2 regions of the Bacillus sp. 1NLA3E genome follow, and region 1 is predicted to be linked to the other one. Evidence: riboswitches for the same ligand, from Rfam matches in the RefSeq annotation. Region 1 holds a riboswitch; the other holds the start of a gene.
The links. Region 1 has a riboswitch for S-adenosylmethionine ahead of B1NLA3E_RS13465 (methionine biosynthesis PLP-dependent protein). Riboswitches for the same ligand answer to the same signal wherever they lie in the genome.
Positions count from the first base shown of each region.

Region 1 (12,014 bases):
CCTTATCTTATCTGGATGTTCTGCATCTAGTGCTCAAAATAACAGTAGTTATTTTCATAAACTACTCGTAGGCCCATTTTCAACAGCGATTCACGGTTTGGCTACCCTTTTTAACGGCAGCTTTGGCTTAGCGATTATTTTTATTACCATAATTATTCGCTTAGTATTGATGCCCTTAATGTTAAAACAGTACAAAGGTCAACAAGAGATGAAAGAAAAAATGGAAGGCTTAAAGCCTGAACTAAACGAAATTCAAACTAAAATAAAAAATACAAAAGATAAAAATGAACAACAAAAACTCCAACAAGAAATGTTTGGATTATACAAAAAGCACGGGGTTAACCCAATGGCGATGGGCTGTTTACCAATGATCATTCAGATGCCAATATTAATGGGATTATATTATGCAATCAGAAGTTCCAGTGAGATTGCTACTCACTCATTCCTTTGGTTTAATCTTGGCCATTCAGATCTTGCGATTACCCTCGCAGCTGGAGTTATTTATTATTTCCAATTTAAGGTTTCGCAATCTAACATGACAACTGAGCAACAAAAACAAATGAAAATGATGGGACTTATGTCACCGCTCATGATTGTTATGGTTTCATTTAACGCCCCTGCTGCCCTTCCATTATATTGGACAGTGGGAGGGACATTTTTAATCCTGCAAACATTGCTAGCTAAAAAAATGTACCAAACTCATACCAAAAGTACACCACAATTAGAAAAATAAATATTCTCATGCGCCTGCCTTCATTGGACAGGCGTTTCCTATTAAAAAAGGGCTGTTAGCATTTATTTGCTAACAGCCTCTTATTTTACCTAAAAACTTTAGTGATTAACCGCGTTAATTTGTTAAATACACTGCTCAATAGGTCTGTTGATTTCCGTTCCAGGCGGTGAGCCTCCTCGGCGCTAAAGCACCTGGAGCGGAGATCAACAAATCCCGTAGGATAGACAATCTGAGACTGTTAGCATTTCTTCAACTAACTGTCTCTTTGTATTATTGGTTTTGAAAATATTCCTTATAAAATCCGCCAACTTTTCCTGAATTATCGATAATGAAATAAAACTCTTCTGTTTCATTCTTCACTTCGTATGTTTTTCCAGGGGTTAACGCTTGATTTACCACATATTTTTTTGCATTTGTATGGATACAGGTTACCTTCTTGATTGATTCACGATCATGCCATATTTGATGGATCAATGTTTGCAACTCCTTAAGTAAATTATTTTCTTTTCAATTATAAAAACTTAAAGCCCAAACAGCAACATAAAATAATATTATTAAGTCGATTGTTATTTGTCAAAAATTTTACACAATTCAAAAAAATTTAGGGTTTTCAAAATCTATAAAAACCTTTACAATAAATAAATATTAAAGATTTCCTTAAAACCGAGGAGGAATGCAAATGAAAATTATGAGTAATGAGCAGTTAGTCGTCTCGTATCGTGATGCATTGAAGTCGGAAACAGATAAGGATTGGATAAAGCTTTTGAAAGATGAAATTCAAAGACGTGGTTTAAGGCCGTTTAAAAGTAGATAATATTCCTAACCACCGCTTCCACTACAGCGGTGGTTATTTTTTCAAAAAAAATAAACCGAACAAACGTCGGTTTAAGGAAAATCCATGAAAGAAAAGTCTTTTATTGATTGTGGATGTTTCCTTTTCTCCGCAAGAGACGATTCGATTATTTCCTTCATCTCCATCGGTAGTTCCGATTCTCCACACCATAAACACTGCTGAAACCTAGCACCAGTTAGAAAAACATCTATTCCATCTTCACTTGGAAACGCGACATTAACCTCATAATTTGAAAAACGATGTGAACTGTGCTTGAGTTCATGCATTACTTTACTTCCCTTCATAAATTAAATAATTTTCTTTATATTCATTATATACCAAATTTTCTGTCTTAATGCACACGAAATACTAGGAAAAATTGACGAAGTTAGGACATCTTTTGAACTATTCTTTTCCTCCAAATATTTCAGACCTAATGAGAAAGAGAATCTACTTCTTTATTTATACTTTTTGATTTTGAAAGCTTCCTGCCATGCATATAATAATAAATTAGAATACCCACTATTACTAAACCAGAACCCGCTTGGTAAATCACTTGGAATCCCACCTTGTTAATAGCGAATCCCACCACAAAAGAACCTATCCCTATTCCTAAATCGAAAATCGAAAGGAATGTTGCTGTTGCTAGCCCTCTTCGTTTAGGTGGCGAATATTGAATGGCAATGGTTTGGAAACTCGGAAAAGCAGTACCCCACCCGAGTCCAATTAATGCTGCTGATAAGATAAATATAATGGCAGAACTTGTAATACCTAATACATACATTCCGATTCCAAAACAAATTAGGGAGGGATATATAATCCAATTTTCACCATATAAATCAAACCATTTCCCTGTAAAAGGTCTTGATAATAACAGTACAACCGCGTATACAACAAAGAAAAAGCTTGAAACATTTGAAAGTCCTATTTCATTGGCGTATACAGATACAAAAGAAAGAACGGATGAATAGACCAATGCAAAAATGGCTCCTATTATAGAGATGGGCACTGCTGATGACTCAAAAAGGTCCTTTAATTGTATTGAAGCTTTATTTAAGCTATTTTTTTGCATTGGCAAGTTAATGATTAGACCAAATACTAATGAAAACAATGTACTAACTATACAAATTAAAAACATTACCTTGGTGCTCCAGTGATTCATTACTGTAAGACCTATAAAGGGGCCTAAGACCATTGCAATAGTGGAAGAAAGGACAAAGTACCCCATCCCTTCCCCTCTTCTTGAATCCGGAATGATATCCGCGACAATAGCTCCTGCAGCTGTGGTAGTCATTCCAAAACCTATTCCATGGATTAACCTTAGCAGCAATAAACCATTCATTGTGTCGGGAACGAAATAAAATACCGAGGAAACTCCAAATATCGTTAACGCGCAAATTAATATAACCTTTTTGCCAAATTTCCCTAACCAATATCCAGTAAATGGGCGAATAATGATTGCTGAAAATAAGAAAATGGTTGTTAGTAATCCAGCCTTGACATTATTACTATGCAAATCATTAATTGCATAAATTGGTAAAGACACTAGCAGAATATAAAAGGTAAGAAATACAAAGAAATTTCCACCCGCGATTAATAAAAAATCCTTTGTCCATAAAGCTGTTTTATTCATTATTAAACCCCTTTGTTTTCCTAAAGTTGGAATAACCACTTTGATACTAGAGTGGCTAGTTCCTTTCTTGCTGATTCTGGGTATGACTGTAGTAAATCTTCATTCATTTGAATAACAGCCTTTTCCCATTCTGGATAACTAGCAATTGCTCGATCCGATAACTTAATATACTTTTTCCGCTTATCTGTGCCATACTCCTGAATAACATAACCCTGGTTTGCTAGCCTCTTGATGGTTCTTGTCATCGGAGGTGCTTCGACCGATAAATAGTCGCTAATTTCCTTTTGAGTTAATGTCCCTTTTCGCATTAATACAAATATGACCGACCACTGCGCGCTATATAATCCATATGGCTGTAAAACCTCATTTAACTTCTTCGTTAATTTTCTAGAAAGTTGATTGATTAAATGAAATAATTCACTATTGCCTGACATAGCTATTCTCTCCTTTTAGTTACCTAGGTAACTACCATTACAAAAAAATAACTATTCCTGGTTCGAAATAGTTACTTAGGTAAGTATAAGGTCATCCTATAAAAATGTCAAAAACTTTTGTATTAAGTTGGATAGCAAAAGCTTTTTCAATGATTATAATCCTAAATCGGATACGCTGTGATGCAAACATCCCTACCATAGTTCTCAATGGAATGGATTTCAACATTCAATGCCTCATTCATACTTTCGGAATCAACCCCAGCGAAAGGTGTTAAGGAATTCCGGCCACCTAATAATTTTGGAGCAATATAAACTAAAAATTTATTAATCAAACCAGCTCTTAAAAATGCACCATTAAGCTCACTTCCACCCTCGAGCAGAATATCCGTTACCCCTCTTTCGAAAAGCCTCTGTAAAACAAGATGTAAATCTAGCCCAGTATCGTCCTTATTGGTGAAAATAAACTGGACACCTTTTTCTTTTAATAAAGCCAATTTATTTTGGTCCGCTTCCTCTCGGGTAACAATCCATGTCTGTGCTTCTGATGTATCTGTTAAATTTGCATCTACTGGCATTCTTAAATTTGAATCAAGGATAATCCTAATTGGGTTCTTCCCACCTTCGGGTAGTCGGGTTGTAAGTTGCGGATTATCAGCAAGGACTGTTCCAATTCCTACCATAATCGCATCCGTCTCATCACGAAGCTGATGCACACTCTCGCGGGCTTCACTCCCTGTAACCCACTTAGAATGACCATTATAGGCGGCAAGTTTACCGTCCAAGGTCATGGCCACTTTGGAAATGATAAAAGGGGTGCTCGTCATCATATTATGAATGAATCTTTCGTTGAGGAGTCGAGCTTCTTGCTCCATTATCCCCACCTCTATCTCAATCCCTGCCTCTTTAAGGATTTTGATTCCTCTTCCAGCGACTAAAGGATTTGGATCCTTCATTGCAATCACAACTCTGCGGACCCCAGAATTTTTTACCAATTCAGCACAAGGTGGCGTTTTCCCATAGTATGAACATGGCTCCAAAGTTACATACAGAGTGGCATCTTTAGCGTGTTCACCTGCCATCCGAAATGCATGTACTTCTGCATGAGGTTCACCTGCTTTCCGATGAAGCCCTGAGCCAACTACCATACCATCTTTTACGATTATTGCTCCAACTAATGGGTTAGGATTGGTCTTTCCCTTTGCAGTAGCAGCTAATTCTAAAGCAAGATTCATAAAATATTGATCTGTTTTCATTCGGTAAGCTCCTCAAATCGTTATTCGTTTTGGTTCTGGTATGTGACCAGATTTCTGAATCTTTGTTTCTAGATACTTTCGGTTATACTCACTCATACCTCCCCATAGTGGGAGATGTGAACTGACAGATAAACCTTTTTCTTTTAAGGCTAATAGTTTTTTAGGGTTGTTGGTAATCAGAATGACAGGTTTTGAGCGCAATTCCTGTAAAACAACTATAGGTTCATCGTATGAGCGAAGATCATCATCAAAGCCTAATGCAAGGTTTGCCTCAACAGTATCATATCCCTCTTGTTGTAACAGGTAAGCTAGTGACTTCGAGAACAGCCCAATGCCTCGGCCTTCATGGTGAGCTAAATAAAACAACGCTCCATGGCCATTCTCCACAATCATACTTAATGATTGATGCAATTGATACCCACAATCACACCGTTTACTTCCAAAAATGTCTCCAGTGTGACAAATGCTGTGGAACCGGACTAAAGACCTATCGTTGTTTTTAAAATCACCATACATTAAAATGGAGGACTGTTGCAGGTCAGCCAGTTGAGCTTTGGAAATGGATTCAAGAATAGCACTCTTATCCTTATGTGCCATTTCCCCTTTTAAGGATAACCAAGTATACCAATTAAATGTAACTACTTCATTACCCACCTGAACAGGTAAATCAACCGGGCCAACTAAACAAAGAGCCGATTGACTATTTATGTTAATAATCGTCATTTTTTCTTTTAAAATATTTTTTATATCAATTGAAAGCATATTGTCATCACCACTTCTTTTCGTTCTTATTACTTACATTATGTAACTTAGTATAAAATGGTAAACAATACGCGTCAAGTAATAAACCTTATTAATAAGATGGAATTACTTTGCCTTAAAATATAAACAATAACGATTATTAATGAATGTCCCTTTTAACAAAACGACCACCTTTTACTTCCGAAATATTTGCAACAGCTAAAAAAGCTGCTGGATCGATTTCTTCGACAATTGACTTTAGTTTTGCTTCTTCCAAACGCGTAATCACACAAAATATCACATTCTTGTTATCACCGGTATAGGCTCCCTCACCTTTTAAGTAAGTCACCCCTCTTCCTAAACGTGCAAGGATTGCATCACCCACAACTTGATGGTATTCACTAATGATCCAAACAGATTTAGACTCATCTAGTCCAGCGATTACAATATCAATCGTTTTAAAAGCAATAAAATACGCAATGGATGAGTACATTGCACGCTCCCATCCAAAAACAAATCCTCCATATGTAAAAATAAATAGATTAAAAAACATAATCATTTCACCAACTGAAAAAGGTAGCTTTTTAGTTAATAATATCGCCATGATTTCCGTTCCATCTAAAGAGCCACCATAGCGAATGACCATGCCTACACCAATCCCTAAAACAATTCCACCAAATACTGTTGCCAGTAATAAATCCTCGGTTAACACCGGAAAACTATGTAAATAGCCTGTTGTAATCGATAAAACAGTTATTCCAAGCAAGGTGGACAGTGCAAAAGTCTTTCCGATTTGCTTGTATCCAATAAAGAAAAATGGAATATTTAGCGCAAAAATAATAGAGCCTAATCTCCATCCAGTAAAATGTGAAAGGATAATTGAAACTCCAACAATGCCCCCATCTAAAATCATATTCGGTACTAAAAATTCCTCAAGACCTATGCCCATTAGCGTTGACCCTAGGACGATAAAACTTACTCTTTTTAAAAGTTTCACCAACGGGAGGCCTTTATGTGGATTTTGATATTGACCAAGATTTGTATTAACCATTAATCAAGTCTCCCCTTTTACTTATCATACCTTTTTTTCCCCTTGCATGTCCCCCACCCTGCTTAATGAAGGTTGAGAGATAATTTATTTTGGCTGTGTTAAAGCACAATGTTGTTTTTTTGCACAATGTTGATTGGAGTGGAAGGCGCGAGACTCCTGCGGGAGCAGTGGGACAGGTGAGACCCCGCAGGCGCTTTAGAGCCGAGGAGGCTCACCGCCCACCCCGCGTAAAGCGAAGCGCCTGGAACGGAAATCAACATTCTAGTTTAACAGAGCCTTTATTTTTTAAAAAACCTAATCCGTTCAATAGATTTTTCTTCTATCGAAATAATTATTTTCTTAATAAATCGAATATTTAATAAAAGTAATTGACTTTTCAATAGGTTTTATAGTAAAGTTTAGAAAAAATTAAATAATTAATTTCTTATCCAGAGAGGTCGAGGGTATGGCCCGATGACACCTCAGCAACCATCAATGTTTTTACCATTGAAAAGGTGCTAACTCCAGCAAGTTTTATAAAACTTGAAAGATAAGAAGAACGGCTGATTTTTCATTAAACACTAAAGTCTTCTTCTTACAAGAGGGCTTTTTTTTATTTTTTCTACGAAGGAGTGGCGGCCATGTACAAAATTGATACAGTACTAGCGCAAATTGGTAATCGGAGTGAACAAACAACGGGAACAGTGAATCCCCCGGTCTATTTTTCAACAGCATACCGACATGAAGGAATTGGACAATCAACAGGTTTTGACTATATCCGTACTGGAAATCCAACTCGTCAAATCCTCGAGCAAGCAATAGCAAACTTAGAAAATGGCGACCATGGCTATGCTTGTAGTTCAGGAATGGCCGCCATCCTAACCATCCTTTCCATTTTTCAGGCAGGAGACGAATGGATTGTTTCCAAAGACTTATATGGCGGGACCTATCGCCTATTAGAGCAGGGTTTTAAAAAATGGGGATTAACATGTCATTATGTTAATACCAAAGACCCTGAAGATATATCCAAACACATTTCTCCCAAGACAAAAGCGATTTTTCTTGAAACCCCAACAAATCCTTTAATGGAACAAACAGACATTAGTGCCGTTGCAGCACTTGCGAAAGAATATGGGATATTATTGATCGTTGATAACACGTTCTTTACACCACTTCTTCAAAAGCCGCTTAATTTAGGAGCTGATATTGTCATCCATAGTGCTACGAAATATCTTGGAGGGCATAATGATGTCCTCGCAGGTTTGATTGTGGCAAGAGGGAAAGAACTATGTGAATCCCTCTCTCTATTTCATAATGCTACTGGCGCTGTGTTGAGTCCATTTGACTCATGGCTATTAATGAGGGGCATGAAAACACTATCCCTTCGGATGGACCGACATGAAAAAAATGCAAAAGAAATCGTCCAATTCTTAACAGCACATGAGGATATCGTGGATGTCTTGTACCCTGGAAAAGGAGGAATGGTCTCCTTCCGAATTAAAGATGAATCATGGGTAAATCCATTTTTACAGAACATGAGGCTAATATCCTTTGCAGAAAGCCTAGGTGGAGTTGAGAGTTTCATTACATATCCAGCAACTCAAACACATGCTGACATTCCTGAACACATTAGGTTAGAAACGGGTGTCTGTAATAGGTTATTACGTTTTTCAGTTGGTTTAGAGGACTCAGAAGATATTATTGAAGACTTAAGCTATGCATTAAAGAATGCAAAAACGGAGGTAGAAGTTTAATGGAAGAGAACACTTATTCATTTGAAACACGATTACTTCACAATAGCCATAAAATTGATCCAACAACAGGTGCGGTGAGTGTCCCAATCCAACACGCCTCTACGTTTCATCAGTTTGATGTTGATCAGTTTGGAAAATATGATTACAGCCGCAGTCTAAATCCAACAAGGGAAGCGTTAGAGGAAGTGATTGCAGAATTAGAAGGAGGTACTCGGGGATTCGCCTTTTCATCTGGCATGGCAGCTATTTCGACTGCCTTCCTCCTTTTATCACAAGATGATCATGTCGTTATCACAGAAGATGTTTATGGTGGAACATTCCGTATGGTAACCGAAGTCTTAACCCGTTTTGGTATTGAGCATACCTTCGTGGATATGACGAACCTTGAGAAAGTAAAACAGGCGATCCAACCAAATACAAAACTTTTTTATGTGGAGACGCCTTCCAATCCATTGTTAAAAGTGACTGATATCAAAGCCATTAGTGAGTTAGCAAAACAAAATGGAGCCCTAACTTTTGTTGACAACACATTTCTTACTCCTGCATTACAACGTCCGCTAGATCTTGGGGCCGATATCGTCCTACATAGCGCCACTAAATTCCTTTCAGGGCACAGTGATGTTGTTGCTGGGTTAGCTGTTGTTAAAGATGAGGAACTTGCTAAAAGGCTTGGTTACTTACAGAATGCCTTTGGGGCAATATTAGGAGTTCAAGATGCATGGCTTGTCCTTAGAGGATTAAAGACCCTTCATGTCCGCTTAGAACACTCTGTTAAATCTGCCGCAAAAATTGCTGCATTTTTACAAACACATCCTTTAGTTGAGAAGGTGTACTATCCCGGGCTAATCGACCACCCACAATATGATATTCAACAAAAGCAAGCACTTAGTGCTGGAGCTGTGTTCTCATTCGAGTTAAAAAATGAAGAAATATTACGTTCCTTTATCTCAAAAGTAAAGATACCAGTTTTCGCTGTAAGTTTAGGGGCTGTCGAATCGATTCTATCCTACCCTGCAAAAATGTCTCATGCTTCTATGCCTGAAAGTGAGAGATTACAAAGAGGCATTAGTAATACCTTGCTACGACTATCAGTTGGACTGGAAAATCCAGATGACTTAATAGCTGATTTCAAATCTGCCTTATATGATTATGCTCATAATCTTGTTGAGGTGAAGAAATGAGTTTCCTTACCAAGCTAGAAAATCAGATCCTTATTGGTGACGGTGCGATGGGAACCCTGTTATATTCGTATGGGAAAGATATTTGTTTAGAAGAGTTGAATCTTTCTCGCCCGGAGCAGATTACTTCAATCCATCAGGCCTATATTGATGCAGGCGCCGATATAATCCAAACGAATACTTATGCCGCAAATTATTTAAAACTCGCTCGATACGGACTTGAAGAATTAGTAAAAGAAATCAACACCGCAGCCATTCGAGTTGCTAAGCAAGCAACTGGCGGTAAATCTTATATCCTTGGTACAATAGGCGGTAATCGTGGAATTAAGCCTCACAGCGTTCATATCGAGGAAATAAAAAGAAGCTTTCGTGAGCAACTGTTTTGTTTGCTAGTAGAAGGTGTTGATGGCATTTTACTAGAGACATATTATGATAGAGAAGAAATAGAAACTGTATTAAATATAGCAAGACGTGAGACCGAGCTTCCAATCATTGCTCAGCTTTCAATGCAAGAGGTAGGTTTCATGCAGGATCATACACCTATTTCAGAAGCATTAGGCCGACTCGAAGACCTTGGTGCAGATGTCATAGGTCTAAATTGTCGTCTTGGACCTCATCATATGCTTAAGGCCTTAGAAGAGGTACCACTCCCTAAACATTCCTATTTATCTGCTTATCCAAATGCAAGTTTGCCGACCTATACCGATGGAGTATTTCATTATGAGGGTGATGCCGAATACTTCAGGAAATCGGCGATGTTGTTTAGGGATCAAGGAGTCAGGTTGTTAGGAGGTTGTTGTGGAACAACACCAGAACATATCCGGGCTTTTTCTGAAGAGCTACGGAACGTTGCTCCAATTACCCAAAAAACGAATAAACCGAAACAACAGCCTATCGCCATCAAACCAGTAACATCCAAAAGAGATGCTCCACCTTTGCAGGACATTGTAAAAGAGCGACCTTCCATTCTTGTCGAGTTAGACTCGCCAAGAAAACTAGACACAACCCGTTTTTTTGCTGGAGCAAAGGCATTAAAGGAAGTTGGAATTGACGCCATTACCCTAGCAGACAACTCTCTGGCTTCGCCAAGGATTTCCAACTCAGCCATTGGACATTTAGTAAAAACACAAATAGGACTAAGGCCATTAATCCATATTACATGTCGTGACCGAAATATTATCGGACTGCAATCCCATTTAATGGGTCTTCACACCCTTGGGTTAAATGATGTATTGGCTATTACTGGAGATCCCGCCAGAGTTGGTGATTTTCCTGGCGCGTCATCAGTATATGATGTTTCATCATTTGAATTAATTTCAATGATTAAACAATTAAACGAAGGTTTATCAAGTTCTGGGAAAGATCTCGGCCAAAAAACATCCTTTTCTGTTGCCTCAGCATTTAATCCTAATGTAAGGTCATTAGAAAAGGCCGTTTTACGAATGGAAAAGAAAATTGCTCACGGTGCTGACTATTTTATTACCCAGCCGGTTTTTTCAGAAGAAAAACTCTTGGAGGTTTATGAAGCTACTAGGCATATCAAAGTACCAATCTATATCGGCTTAATGCCGTTAACAAGCTATAAAAATACAGAATTTTTACATCATGAAGTACCTGGTATTAAGATATCCGACTCCATCCGCGAACAGATGGCAAAGTATAAGGATGATCCAAACCAAGCAACTCGGGAGGGTTTAGCGATCACTAAGGCTTTAGTAGATACAGCAATAGAGCTTTTTAATGGGATATATTTTATTACTCCATTTCTACGCTATGAACTTACTGTGGAGTTAGCAGATTACACCAACAAGAGAATTGCACAATTAACAAGGGGGAAATCAAATGTCCAGAGCATCATTCAATAATGAATTAAAGAAACGAATTCTTATTATGGACGGCGCAATGGGAACCATGCTTCAACAAGCAAATCTGACCGCAGAGGATTTTGGTGGTGATCAATACGATGGCTGTAATGAAAATTTGAATCTTACAGTTCCTAACGTAATCGAAGAGATCCATTTAGAATATTTACAAGCTGGCGCTGACATTATTGAAACCAATAGCTTTGGTGCCACTGGTATTGTTTTAGAAGAATACCAGCTATCACATCTAGCCTATGAAATAAACAAAGCGGCTGGACTTATCGCACGACGAGCGGCTGACAAGGTCTCAACTCCTGAAAAGCCACGTTTTGTTGCTGGCTCAATGGGACCAACTACAAAAACTTTAAGTGTAACTGGTGGTACCACTTTTTCCGTACTTGCTGAAAGTTATGAAGAACAAGCTATTGGCTTAATTGACGGAAAAGTTGATTTATTATTACTAGAAACAAGCCAAGATTTATTAAATGTAAAAGCAGGCTTCTTTGGGATCCAACGCGCCTTCGAAAAAACAGGAAAAAAATTACCCTTAATCATTTCTGGTAC
Region 1 covers NC_021171.1:2,839,644-2,851,657, forward strand. Annotated here, with positions in the region: gene yidC (membrane protein insertase YidC) at 1-733, shown strand, start outside; gene B1NLA3E_RS13425 (DUF6501 family protein) at 1,004-1,207, opposite strand; gene sda (sporulation histidine kinase inhibitor Sda) at 1,413-1,547, shown strand; gene B1NLA3E_RS13435 (hypothetical protein) at 1,619-1,852, opposite strand; gene B1NLA3E_RS13440 (MFS transporter) at 1,999-3,198, opposite strand; gene B1NLA3E_RS13445 (MarR family winged helix-turn-helix transcriptional regulator) at 3,219-3,632, opposite strand; gene ribD (bifunctional diaminohydroxyphosphoribosylaminopyrimidine deaminase/5-amino-6-(5-phosphoribosylamino)uracil reductase RibD) at 3,794-4,885, opposite strand; gene B1NLA3E_RS13455 (GTP cyclohydrolase II) at 4,898-5,647, opposite strand; gene B1NLA3E_RS13460 (YitT family protein) at 5,787-6,677, opposite strand; SAM riboswitch class I at 7,099-7,213, shown strand; gene B1NLA3E_RS13465 (methionine biosynthesis PLP-dependent protein) at 7,298-8,410, shown strand; gene metC (cystathionine beta-lyase) at 8,410-9,591, shown strand; gene B1NLA3E_RS13475 (bifunctional homocysteine S-methyltransferase/methylenetetrahydrofolate reductase) at 9,588-11,453, shown strand; gene metH (methionine synthase) at 11,431-12,014, shown strand, end outside.

Region 2 (12,014 bases), 1.1 Mb from region 1:
GGAAATCAACATTCTAGCATTAACAGAGCCAAAAATTATATGGTAAGTTACTATTTACTGGATTCAGTAATCCCTTTTAATACTTTTGGTAGTATCTCAGAAAAATCACTGGCAAGCATCGATTCTTCAGAATGGTCAATAGTCCAATACTCAGCACATTTTCCATGAAGATAAACTGCATTGGCGATAGCAGCGCGTTCATTATCATGAGTACAAATCATTGCCAAAATCATTCCGGTCAACGTGTCACCGGTTCCTCCCTTTGAAAGTGCAGAATTACCGGTTGGATTAACAAGCCCCGACCCATCAGGAAAGGCAATAATCGTATTTTCCCCCTTTAATACGACGGTTACATGATTTTCTTGTGCATATTGGCAAGCAAGCTTAAACCGATTTGCTTGGATATAGGTAATGCTTTGACCAACCATTTTACTGAATTCTCCTAGGTGAGGGGTTAAGATGGTAGGTGCCTTTCTGGTTGGATAGGAACGTGCAGAAAGAGCAGAAGCATCGATAATGACAGGAAGGTTACTGACCAATATATTTTCCAGTGCTTTTTCTATCAGGGTTTGATCGCTTAATCCTGGGCCAATCGCAATCGCTTTAATTTTTTCAGGTAGGTATCCATTAGCTATTTTTTCAAGCCCCTTATGAATATAAGTTGCTTCCGGCAATCTTGTACAAATAATCGACGAAGCAAAAGTACTCGTAGCTATGATCAGCTTCCCAATTCCACAGCGCATGGCTCCAATCCCAGAAAGCATAGCACTTCCGGGCATTTCATCACTTCCGGCAATCAGTAGTCCGGTCCCAAAAGTCCCCTTATGGCCGTTTTTTGGTCGCCTTGGGAAAGTATTTATCACATCAGATATTGTACATATCTTCCAATGTCCATCTTGAGGTAACTCTAGTTGCAAGGATGCCATTTCTTCAGCAAGCTTATTATCTTTTCTTAGCTTACTTTTATTATTAACATTCATTTCGATCACCCCTTTTAAAAAAACAGTAATATCTAATTCAGCATAATTGAATGATTCTCATGCTTTATTTTATCTTATTTTTTTAATAATGGAAATTCTATTAAACTCCTTTTTCTACCGTGGGAAAGTTCATAAAACGGTGATAAATGTCAAAGATTATTCACAAAATATTACAGAGAATGGTGTTATAATGAGTCCGGTTAAAAATAATTTACTCCTTTAAAAGTTATATCCGCTTGAGTTTTCCTGGGGTAAATAAAAAAAGGGGATCTTAAATAATGTGGGTAATCACAGTTCATTCAAAGGAACAAACTAGAATGTTCGAATTTGACAACGAAAAGGAAGCAAGAGAGGCTTTCAAGGAAATCAAAGGTTGTAAAATTCTTTCAGAAGTTGTTTACTTTAATGATCCTTGTTTCCAACTAACAGCTGTCTAAGAAACTTATATATAGATGCAACACTTAAAACCTATAATGATAGAGGGTGGCACAAAATAGCCTTTTGTGTTGCCCTTTTTTTACATTCGAAATGATTGACTTTTTTGAAAAATAGTCTAAAAATCATTGTAAATCGTTAAATCATGGAAAGGAGAAACACATGGTTTTAAATCTAAAAAATATATCATTAAAGAGAAATGGTAACTGGATATTACGTGATATAAACTGGGAAGTTAAAAAAGGGGAAAATTGGGTATTGTTTGGGTTAAATGGTGCGGGGAAAACAGCCTTACTAAACGTGTTGAATGCCTATGAATATCCATCTAAGGGGAATATTATGGTTTTAGGGAAAAAGTTTGGCAAAGATCCTCTTGCTGAAAACCTACGCCAACACATCGGACTGGTTTCTTCAAGCCTTCAGGAAAAACTACATCCTGGTGATAATGCTTTTGAAATTGTGTTAAGTGGTGCGTTTGCTTCAATAGGCCTCTACCAAACGCCAACGGATGAAATGAGAAACAAGGCAATTTCATTATTAGAAGACCTGGGTTGCATCGATTATGCCAACCGAAATTATGAAACTCTATCTCAAGGTGAGCGACAAAGAGTTTTAATTGGTAGAGCATTAATGGCGGACCCCGCTTTGCTCATCTTAGATGAACCGACGAACGGTCTTGATTTTTTAGCCCGTGAAAGGCTATTAGAATCGATTGAGAAAATTTCAAAAGGACCAGGGTCACCAACGATGTTGTACGTTACCCACCACGTTGAGGAAATTTTACCAACTTTTCAAAAAACACTTTTACTTAAAAAAGGGGAGGTTTTTTCAGCAGGGTTAACATCTGATATGATTTCTGAATCAATTCTCTCAGACTTTTTTGGAATTGATGTTACCGTTATATGGAGAAACGGAAGACCATTATTAATGAAGAAATAAAAACATATGCCGACGCATATGTCTGGCTGTCGAGAAACTCTCGACAGTCTATTATTCCCCCTTTAATAACTTTAGTAATTAACCGCGCTAATTTGTTGTAATATCATTAATAATTATTAATAAATAGGATGTTCAATAGGTCTGTTGATTTCCGTTCCAGACGCTTCGCTTTCCGCGGGGCGGGCGGTGAGCCTCCTCGGCGCTAAAGCGCCTGCGGGGTCTCACCTGTCCCGCTGCTCCCGCAGGAGTCTTCGCGCCTTCCACTCATCAACAGAGAGGTTCCAATAAAGATCTTCCACTCAACCAATAAATAATAAAAATAAGTGATGAAATCAATGTTTAAGCCAAAAGAGCCTAGCCAAAGTGAATATGAATTTGTGTCTATTGATGACATTTCACGCCCTATACTGATCCCTTAATACTTTTAAGTTTGAATTCAAGGACCCTCGTGGGAAAATGGGGATCAAAGAGCTGCACTGATGACCAAAATTCAAGAGTCGCGAAAAAACGGGAATCAAAGAGCTGCATGGGCTTCGCGACTGCCGTTTACGGGGATTGAAGAATGTAAGTAACAGGCCTTACAGCAGCCTACCAAAACATAAGAAAATTGCAACACATTTAGCCAGGTCGGATAAGGTGTGTTGCAATTCTTTAGGTTGACCCCCTTGTTGATTGGAGCGAAGATCAATAGGTCCCTTAATATTGACAATCTCATATTAAATATCGGCATTTAATGTTCTGACAAAATGGAAAGTTGCCGAGATAGTACCTTTTTCGACAATCTGAAACATATGCGGACGCATATGTTTTTTTGATTACTTTAGGTGATTGTTTTCCTTTTGTTGCTTCAGTAAACGATTATGGAGGTTTGCGAGAAATAGGTAGGCTAATATAGATCCACCTAGTGTAAATGCCATATCCCACTGCGCATCCCAAATATCTCCCTGCGTCCCTAAAAAATTTTTTGCAGTTTTCCCCCCATGCGCTAGTTTTGAAAATATCCATTCATTAATTTCATAAAAAGCAGCAATAGCTAAGGACATACTGACCGTAATAACAAACAACCATTTCCCCTTAACTAAGGGGCTTTTCTTTAACAATATTTCCCTTAACAGAATGGTGATTAGACCTTTAAAAAAATGCCCAAAACGGTCGTAATGATTGCGGCGTAAATTAAAATGGTCTTTTATCCAATCGAAAAGCGGTACTTTTGAATAAGTGTAGTGCCCACCTACAAATACCAATATAGACAAAAGAGCGATGATGATATAGGAAAGGGTGGTGAGACGAAACTTATTATAGATAACAATGGCCATCATCAGTCCAATCAGAGCGGGGGACACCTCTAAAATCCAATCTGAGTATTGAACAGGTTTAATGAATGACCAAATAAAAACAGCTATTACGATGACCAATATTAATAAATGAATATAATTACTTTTCTTTTTTGCCATTTTCAAAATCACCCCTTTTATTGTGTCGTTGTGAAATTTTCCATTAAGACTGGTATAAATCTAAACTATGTCTACCACAAGATCATTCGTTATTTTTGCCTATTTGGTGATAATTATGAAATGTAAAAAATATGATGATAAAGGGTGTTATGAAGCAATAACGGCCCCACATATAGCGAGTGCCTGGAGATGAAATCAACAGGCAAGTTTAACTCAGAAATAAAAAAAGGGGGTAAATTATTGTGATTTCAAATCCGGCTGGCTTTTGGAGAAGATTGCTTGCGAACATTTTGGATGGAATTATTATTAGCTTCCCTATTTCATTAATTTGTAATTTTATTTTTAGAGAAACGAGTGCAAATGTAGTTAGCTCTATACTTGATTTGTTATATGCCTTATTAATACCAGTTATATGGTCAGGATTTACAGTTGGCAAAAGAATTGCGGGAATTAGGATCGCAAGAGTGAACGGAGAAAGTGTTGGAATAGTTACGATGCTACTTCGTTCATTAGTAGGGGCCATTGTATATACCGTTACCCTTGGAATAGGCATAATCGTAAGCGCCTTTATGGTAGGAATTCGACAGGACAAAAGGTCTATACATGATTTTATTGCTGGAACGTATGTAACTCGCGATTAAAAATTGGTGCCTGACCCCCGGTGCAGCAACGCAGTAAAGCACCGGGGGTCAGGCACCGTTTTGTATGGCAACGCAGTAAAGTGAGGCTCTTTTTGTTGTGAAGGGGTATGGATTGCGGTAGGATATGAGAGCATGTTTCGAATAGTTAAAAAATTATAAATAAATATTTTTTTAATTCACACTAAACCTATCGAAATTATATTGACAACCGATCTATTTGTGTTAAAATTTAAAATAATTAAATCTTATCCAGAGAGGCGGAGGGAATTGGCCCGAAGATGTCCGGCAACCTGCACATGTGCAAGGTGCTAAATCCAACAAAATGTAAACCATTTTGGAAGATAAGGTAAAAACATACTTACCTGAACAGTCTTTCCAAGATGGAGGGATTTTTTATTTTAAAGGAGGAGGGGCTCGTTTGGGGAAAAATCAACTTGAAGCCGTATTTTTGCAAATCACACAAACACTAGAAACAATGAAATATGGATCTATTACATTAGTGGTGCAAGACGGTAAAATCATTCAAATTGAAAAAAATGAAAAACTTAGAATTAATTGATGAAACGCAAGAAATGAAGAAATGAAACGATTGACTGCTGACTAGTAAACTAGAGGGAGTTTTATTTGTATTCCAAATGGGAATAAAACTGCCTTTAAATAAAGAATGGAGGCACAAATTTGACCGAGAAACTAACATTTAGCAATTTTGAAACTTTTACACAGATTAATATTTTAGAAGAGGATGAGACAAAGGGAGCTTTGAATGTATTGAAATGGGCTTATGACCATTATGAAGATGATGAACTAGTCTATGCCTGTAGCTTTGGAATTGAAGGAATCGTCCTCATCGACTTGATTGCAAAAGTGAATGAGTCAGCGAAAATCGTCTTTTTAGACACGGATCTTCATTTTGATGAGACTTACAACCTTATTAATGAAGTAAAGAAAAAATATCCTAATTTACGGATCGAATTGAAAAAGCCGAGTCTAACTCTTGAGGAACAAGCAGAACAATTCGGAGATGAATTGTGGGAACGAGAACCAAATAAATGTTGTGAAATAAGAAAGGTCATCCCACTTAATAGTGTTCTTTCTGGAACTACCGCTTGGTTGTCTGGATTAAGACGCGAACAATCGGAGACGAGAAAAAACACCAACTTTTTCAATCAAGACAATAAATTTAAATCTATTAAAATTTGTCCATTAATACATTGGACGTGGAAGGATATTTGGAGATACGCTCACAAAAATGGCTTACCATACAATGTACTTCACGACAATGGATATCCAAGCATTGGGTGCAAACCTTGTACAGCGCCTGCTTTCAATGCCGAGGATTTACGTTCAGGCAGATGGACTGGTACTGGTAAAATTGAGTGCGGACTTCATCTATAAAAGGTAAACCACTATGACTTTAACTTATTTGGCTGGAGCAGTGGCACTATTTTTTGCAATGAACATCGGAGCAAGTGGAGCAGCAGCTTCTGTAAGTGTTGCTTATGGGTCAGGAGCGATTTCTAATAGAAAAAAAGCTCTTTTGCTGTGCGGAATTGCCATTTTTGTTGGTGCTGTCCTGGGTGGAAGTGAAGTTACGAAAACGATTGGTTCTAATATTATCCCGCAATCGTTCTTAAATGCGAAGGTGGTTCTGATCATATTATCATCGGCGGCCATTTCTCTTTTTATTGCCAATTTGATTGGCATCCCTCTTTCCACAAGTGAGATTACCGTTGGATCTGTGGTGGGAGTGGGCGTTGCTTACAAGGCATTGTTTATCAATAATATTCTTGTTATTGTAAGTTTTTGGATTATCATCCCAGCTATCGCATTTGTCATCGCCATTATCTTAGGGAAAGGGATCCATAGACTCGAGAAACGTTATCCAGTGCTTTCGAAAGATAAGTATAAACCTATTCTCTCAATATTTGTGATTATTGTCGGGTTTTTAGAAGCCTTCTCGGCAGGGATGAACAATGTTGCCAATGCCGCTGGGCCAATGGTAGGAGCTGGATTAATTTCAATAAAAACAGGAATTGTTGTGGGTGGTTTTTTTATCGCCTTAGGTGCCATTACCCTTGGCGGTAGAGTGTTAGAGACAAACGGGAAAAAAATCACCAAATTTTCACTACTAGAAGGTGGAGCTGTATCAGGCACAGGTGCAACTTTAGTCATCTTAGCTTCAATCTTTGGCTTGCCTGTCCCATTAACCCAAGTAACTAGTACCGCGATTATTGGAATCAGTACAGTCCAACAAGGAGCGGGAGCATTAAAAAAGAATATAATCAGTAAAATCCTAAAGGTTTGGCTTGTTTCACCAATTCTATCACTTGTTATTTCGTATGGATTGATTAAATTGTTTGTTGAGAGTGATATGTACTCAGTTGTAGTCTTGTTCAGCGTTTGTACGGCAACACTTGGAATTATCAGTTTATTAAAAACCATTAGAGCTGATGCCCGGACGATTTACGAAGATGGTGGGGGAATATAACTTTAAAACCCATTAAAAATATAGGTTTAGTTCAAAAAAACTTATCAAAAAAGATCATATAGGAGGAAATATATAATGGCATTAAGTACACCACATGGCGGTTCCCTCATTAATCGTTGGAACCCAGAATACGATTTTGAGAGTATTAAGCAAGAAATAGTAATTGATAACATGGCATTAAGCGATCTTGAATTAATTGCAACCGGAGCATATAGCCCGATTGAAGGCTTTTTTAGCAAAGAAGACTATGAATCTGTTGTCAAAAATATGCGTCTTGCCAATGGAAGTGTATGGAGTATTCCGATTACGCTGCCAGTCTCAGTAGAACAAGCCCAGTCAGTAACGATTGGTGAAGAATACAGACTTGTATATAATGGAGAAACATATGGTGTCATTTCAGTTTCGGATATTTTCGAACCAAATAAAGAAGTGGAAGCAGAGTTAGTTTATCGCACGACTGATGTTGCTCATCCTGGTGTAAAAAAATTATTTGACCGTGGAAATATTTATATCGGTGGAAAAATCACACTTGTAAAACGATTAGAAAGAAAGCAATTCCAAAGCTATTATTTAGATCCGGTTGAAACCAGAGTTATTTTTGAAGAAAAGGGCTGGAAAACAGTAGTCGGTTTCCAAACGAGAAATCCGGTGCACCGTGCTCATGAATATATTCAAAAAACAGCTCTTGAAACAGTAGATGGCCTATTTTTAAATCCGCTTGTTGGTGAAACAAAATCAGATGATATTCCTGCTGATGTAAGAATGGAAAGCTATGAAATTCTATTGAAAAACTATTATCCAGAAGAACGCGTATATCTTGCTGTTTTTCCTGCAGCTATGCGTTATGCTGGTCCAAGAGAAGCTATATTTCATGCAATGGTCCGTAAAAATTATGGCTGTACCCATTTTATTGTGGGACGTGACCATGCAGGTGTTGGTGATTATTACGGAACTTATGATGCACAAACTATTTTTAACAATTTTACTGAAGATGAATTGGGAATCAGTCTCTTATTCTTTGAACATAGTTTCTATTGCTCAAAATGTGAAAATATGGCTTCGACAAAGACTTGCCCCCACGGAAAGGAATACCATGCTATTTTGTCTGGAACAAAGGTAAGAGAACTACTGCGTAACGGCGAAATTCCACCAAGCACATTCAGCCGCAAAGAGGTTGTGGAAGTATTAATTAAAGGATTACGTGAACACGCCTTAAAGGCATAGTCGTTAACACGAGGAGGATTATTATTTTGGGAAAGAGTTCAAATATTACTTGGCATGAGTTATCATTATCTAAGGAATCACGTCGTAAACAGAATGGACACCAAAGTTTTGTTCTTTGGTTTACTGGTCTATCAGGATCGGGTAAATCAACGGTTGCCAATGCATTGGCTCAAAAACTGTTTGAGCTTGACATCAGAAATTATGTTTTAGATGGAGACAATGTCCGTCATGGACTGAATAAAGATCTTGGTTTTTCTGACAGCGATAGAACGGAGAATATTCGTCGGATTGGTGAGGTCTCCAAATTATTTGTTGATAGTGGCCAAGTGGTGTTAACAGCATTTATTTCACCATTTTTGGCTGACCGACAGCTTGTTCGCAGTCTCCTGGAAGATGATGAATTTATTGAAATTTATGTAAAGTGCCCAATTGAAGAATGTGAAAATCGTGATCCAAAGGGCCTCTACGATAAAGCCAGAAAGGGACTTATCCCAGATTTTACTGGTATCCATTCACCGTATGAAGAACCACTACAACCAGAAATAGTGGTCGATACAAACGAATCTTCCGTAGCAGAATGCGTCGAGCAAATAGTAAACTATTTGTCTTCAAAAAACGCGATATAGAACGAGGGGGAAATGGTGTGGCATACGAAAAAATATGGGCGGATAATCCTGTCCTAAACAAAACAGAACTCAGAAAACTACAAAAAGATGCATTAAGGATATTTGATGACATCCCTTATTATGCACAAAATGGATTTAGCTCGATTCCAACTGAAGAATGGGACATGTTTAAATGGGCAGGCCTTTATTTACAAAAGCCAAAGGAAGACGGCTACTTCATGATGCGTGTTTGCGTCCCATCAGGTGTTCTTACAAATGAGCAAGCAATCGTATTGGCCAATATTGCAAAGGATTATGGCCGTGGTGTTTACGATTTTACAACACGTCAAGCCATTCAATTTCACTGGCTTACAATCGACCAAATTCCTGATATTTATTCCAGATTAGAAAGTGTTGGTCTTTCCACAGCTGGAGCTTGTGGTGATATTACCAGAAATATAGTCGGGAATTCATTGGCTGGAATTGATCCTAATGAACTTTTTGATACTAGACCGATTGTAAAAGAAGTATATGATTTCTTCCAATTTAATGAAGATTTTTCTAACCTACCAAGAAAATTCAAAATATCGATTAGTTCGAATGTTAATAATGCATCAAATTCTGAAATCAACTGTTTATCCTTTGTTCCTGCCTATAAAGAAATAAATGGTGAACGGGTGGCAGGATTCAATGTGAAGGTAGGCGGAGGTTTGTCAGCAGTTCCATATTTGGCTGAAACCTTGGACATTTTTGTTACAACTGATAAGACGTTAGAAGTAGCCATTGCGATTACAACTCTTTATCGCGATCATGGCTATCGGGAGAAACGACATCGTGCACGCTTGAAATTCCTCATTGCAGATTGGGGAGTTGAAAAGTTTAAAGAAAAACTAATCGAGCTAACTGGCCCGCTGCCTGAAAAGGGTGAAGATGCTCAAAAAGACTGGAACGCTGGTTATTTCTATGGTGTTCACCAACAGAAACAAGCTGGCTTAAACTACATCGGTGCTAATATCCCTGTTGGTCGTTTAACACCAGAGGATGTTATCGAATTTGCACGCATCTCCAAAAAGTATGGAGACGGAGAAATCCGTAATTGTAACTCACAAAATATCGTCATCCCGAATATACCCGATGAAAATGTCGATGCTATATTAAAGGAAGCAATTTTTACTAAATTTCCGATTGCACCAAATAAAATTGTTGGTTATGCAGTTTCATGTACGGGTAGTGAATACTGTAACCTTGCATTAGTCGAAACAAAAAATAGAATGAAAACAATCGCTGAGCAATTAGATGAAGAAATCAGTCTTGATGTACCTGTTCGGATACATATGGTTGGTTGTCCAAACTCTTGTGGTCAGCGTAATATCGCAGATCTTGGGCTTCACGGTGTAAAATCGAGAAACCAAGACAAAAAATTAGTCGAGGCGTTCGAAATATACGTTGGTGGGACCTTAAACAAAGAAGCAAAATTCAATGAAAAGTTAAAAGGAAAAGTTGAAGCAGACCATCTTAAACAAGTGGTAAAAGAATTGTTACAAAGCTTCCAAGATACTAAGCTTCCTGGTGAATTATACGCTGATTATGTTAATCGTGTTGGCAAAGATTTCATTCAAGAAAAACTAGACAGTATTCTAAGCAGTGTAACCGTGTAATAAGAAATGCTAGACAAAATGAGATTGCCGCCCAACTCAATTACTGGGTTGGGCTGGCAATCTCATTTTAGTTTCTAAAGAAGGTGGCTGTAACCATGAATTTATACAGGTTTGAAGTGACAATTGGTAGCGAGGTAGCACACGTTATCGTTGCGGCGGAAAATGACGAAGCGGCATTTCGTCAAGTTGATATCGAGATTGAAACACATTTCTTAAAGCTCCCGGTTGTGAATGACGTGGTTTTATACGAAAGAAAAATCATCAGAAAAGGTGCGGGTTTTGTCATATCACGAAACGAAACCATTATTTAAAAATGAATTATTAAGTGAGGCTTTTTAAATGGAGGCAGTTCTTTATATTTGCCATGGCAGCCGAGTAAAACAGGCGCAAGAACAGGCAGTATCTTTTATTCAGTCATGTATGGAAGAAATAAATGCTCCCATTCAGGAGTACTGTTTTCTAGAATTAGCGACTCCATCCATTGAGACAGCGTTCAGAAAGTGTATAAACCGAGGTGCAACAAAAATTATCGCTGTTCCGGTGTTATTGCTTACAGCCGGTCATGCAAAGGAAGATATTCCTTCTGAACTTTCAAGAATCAACAGCATCTTTCCTACGATAACGGTGGAGTACAGCCAACCAATCGGGGTTCATCCAGATATTATCGAAATCCTAATTGAGCGAATCAAAGAAACGAAGCATGAACTGACTGCTGAGGAGTCCATGATATTGCTCGTAGGTCGAGGGAGTGGTGATCCACAAGTAAAGGTGGATTTAAGTCGAATTGCTGAGATGTTAAGCGAAAGGTCAGGCACAAAAAAAGTGGATGTTTGTTTTTTAGCAGCTTCAAATCCTAGCTTTGAGGAAGGATTTGAGAAGGCGAAGGAAAGTGGATTTAAACAAGTTTTTATTATTCCTTATTTACTGTTTACGGGTATATTAATGAGGAAAATTGAAAAGATGATTCAAACTGAACCGAAACTAGATCAAGAAATGATATTGTGTAGCTATCTGGGTTACCATCCACTCCTAAAAAAAATCCTCAAAGATAGAGTCAAGGAACATATATGAAATAAAGCACAGTCCCGTTAATGATATGAGATCTGTGCTTTATTTATGCCACTTAAAACATATACTAGAATCATTCTTATTATTTTTCTATGACGTTTTTATTGATATAATAAAATAGTATAGCTAAAATAAAGAATTCAGTAAGTCCCCCAAGCACAAACGACCAACTTTGAGTAAGATGTCCGATAATAAATAACGGCAAGATGGCAGTCCCAAGTTTAATAATTTTTCCCAAGAAAATCCCTCACATTGTTTACATTTCAATCATGCAAACCTTTTTTAGATATACTTAAATAGTATATCAATCTTTTTAGAAAGTATCTGTATTTATTTATGACTATTCTAGAAAAGATTTCCCCATAAAACTTACATATCTAGTTTAATAAATTTTAATAAATGAGAGGCCATTTTATGACGCAATCAGAAAAATATCAGCAAATGCTCATTCAAATCATTGAGGACGATTTACCGGGTCTAATTTTATTAAAAAAGGCTCTTGAGGAAAAGGGTTGGATGGTC
Region 2 covers NC_021171.1:1,724,337-1,736,350, forward strand. Annotated here, with positions in the region: gene B1NLA3E_RS08325 (NAD(P)H-hydrate dehydratase) at 51-926, opposite strand; gene B1NLA3E_RS25230 (hypothetical protein) at 1,259-1,417, shown strand; gene B1NLA3E_RS08330 (ABC transporter ATP-binding protein) at 1,578-2,354, shown strand; gene B1NLA3E_RS08335 (DUF2238 domain-containing protein) at 3,170-3,808, opposite strand; gene B1NLA3E_RS08340 (RDD family protein) at 4,048-4,449, shown strand; SAM riboswitch class I at 4,692-4,797, shown strand; gene B1NLA3E_RS24725 (YezD family protein) at 4,868-5,008, shown strand; gene B1NLA3E_RS08350 (phosphoadenylyl-sulfate reductase) at 5,128-5,844, shown strand; gene B1NLA3E_RS08355 (inorganic phosphate transporter) at 5,858-6,937, shown strand; gene sat (sulfate adenylyltransferase) at 7,013-8,161, shown strand; gene cysC (adenylyl-sulfate kinase) at 8,188-8,787, shown strand; gene B1NLA3E_RS08370 (nitrite/sulfite reductase) at 8,805-10,424, shown strand; gene B1NLA3E_RS08375 (DUF3906 family protein) at 10,520-10,735, shown strand; gene B1NLA3E_RS08380 (sirohydrochlorin chelatase) at 10,764-11,495, shown strand; gene B1NLA3E_RS08385 (response regulator) at 11,907-12,014, shown strand, end outside.
Region 2: another riboswitch for S-adenosylmethionine. It lies ahead of B1NLA3E_RS24725 (YezD family protein); the one in region 1 lies ahead of B1NLA3E_RS13465 (methionine biosynthesis PLP-dependent protein).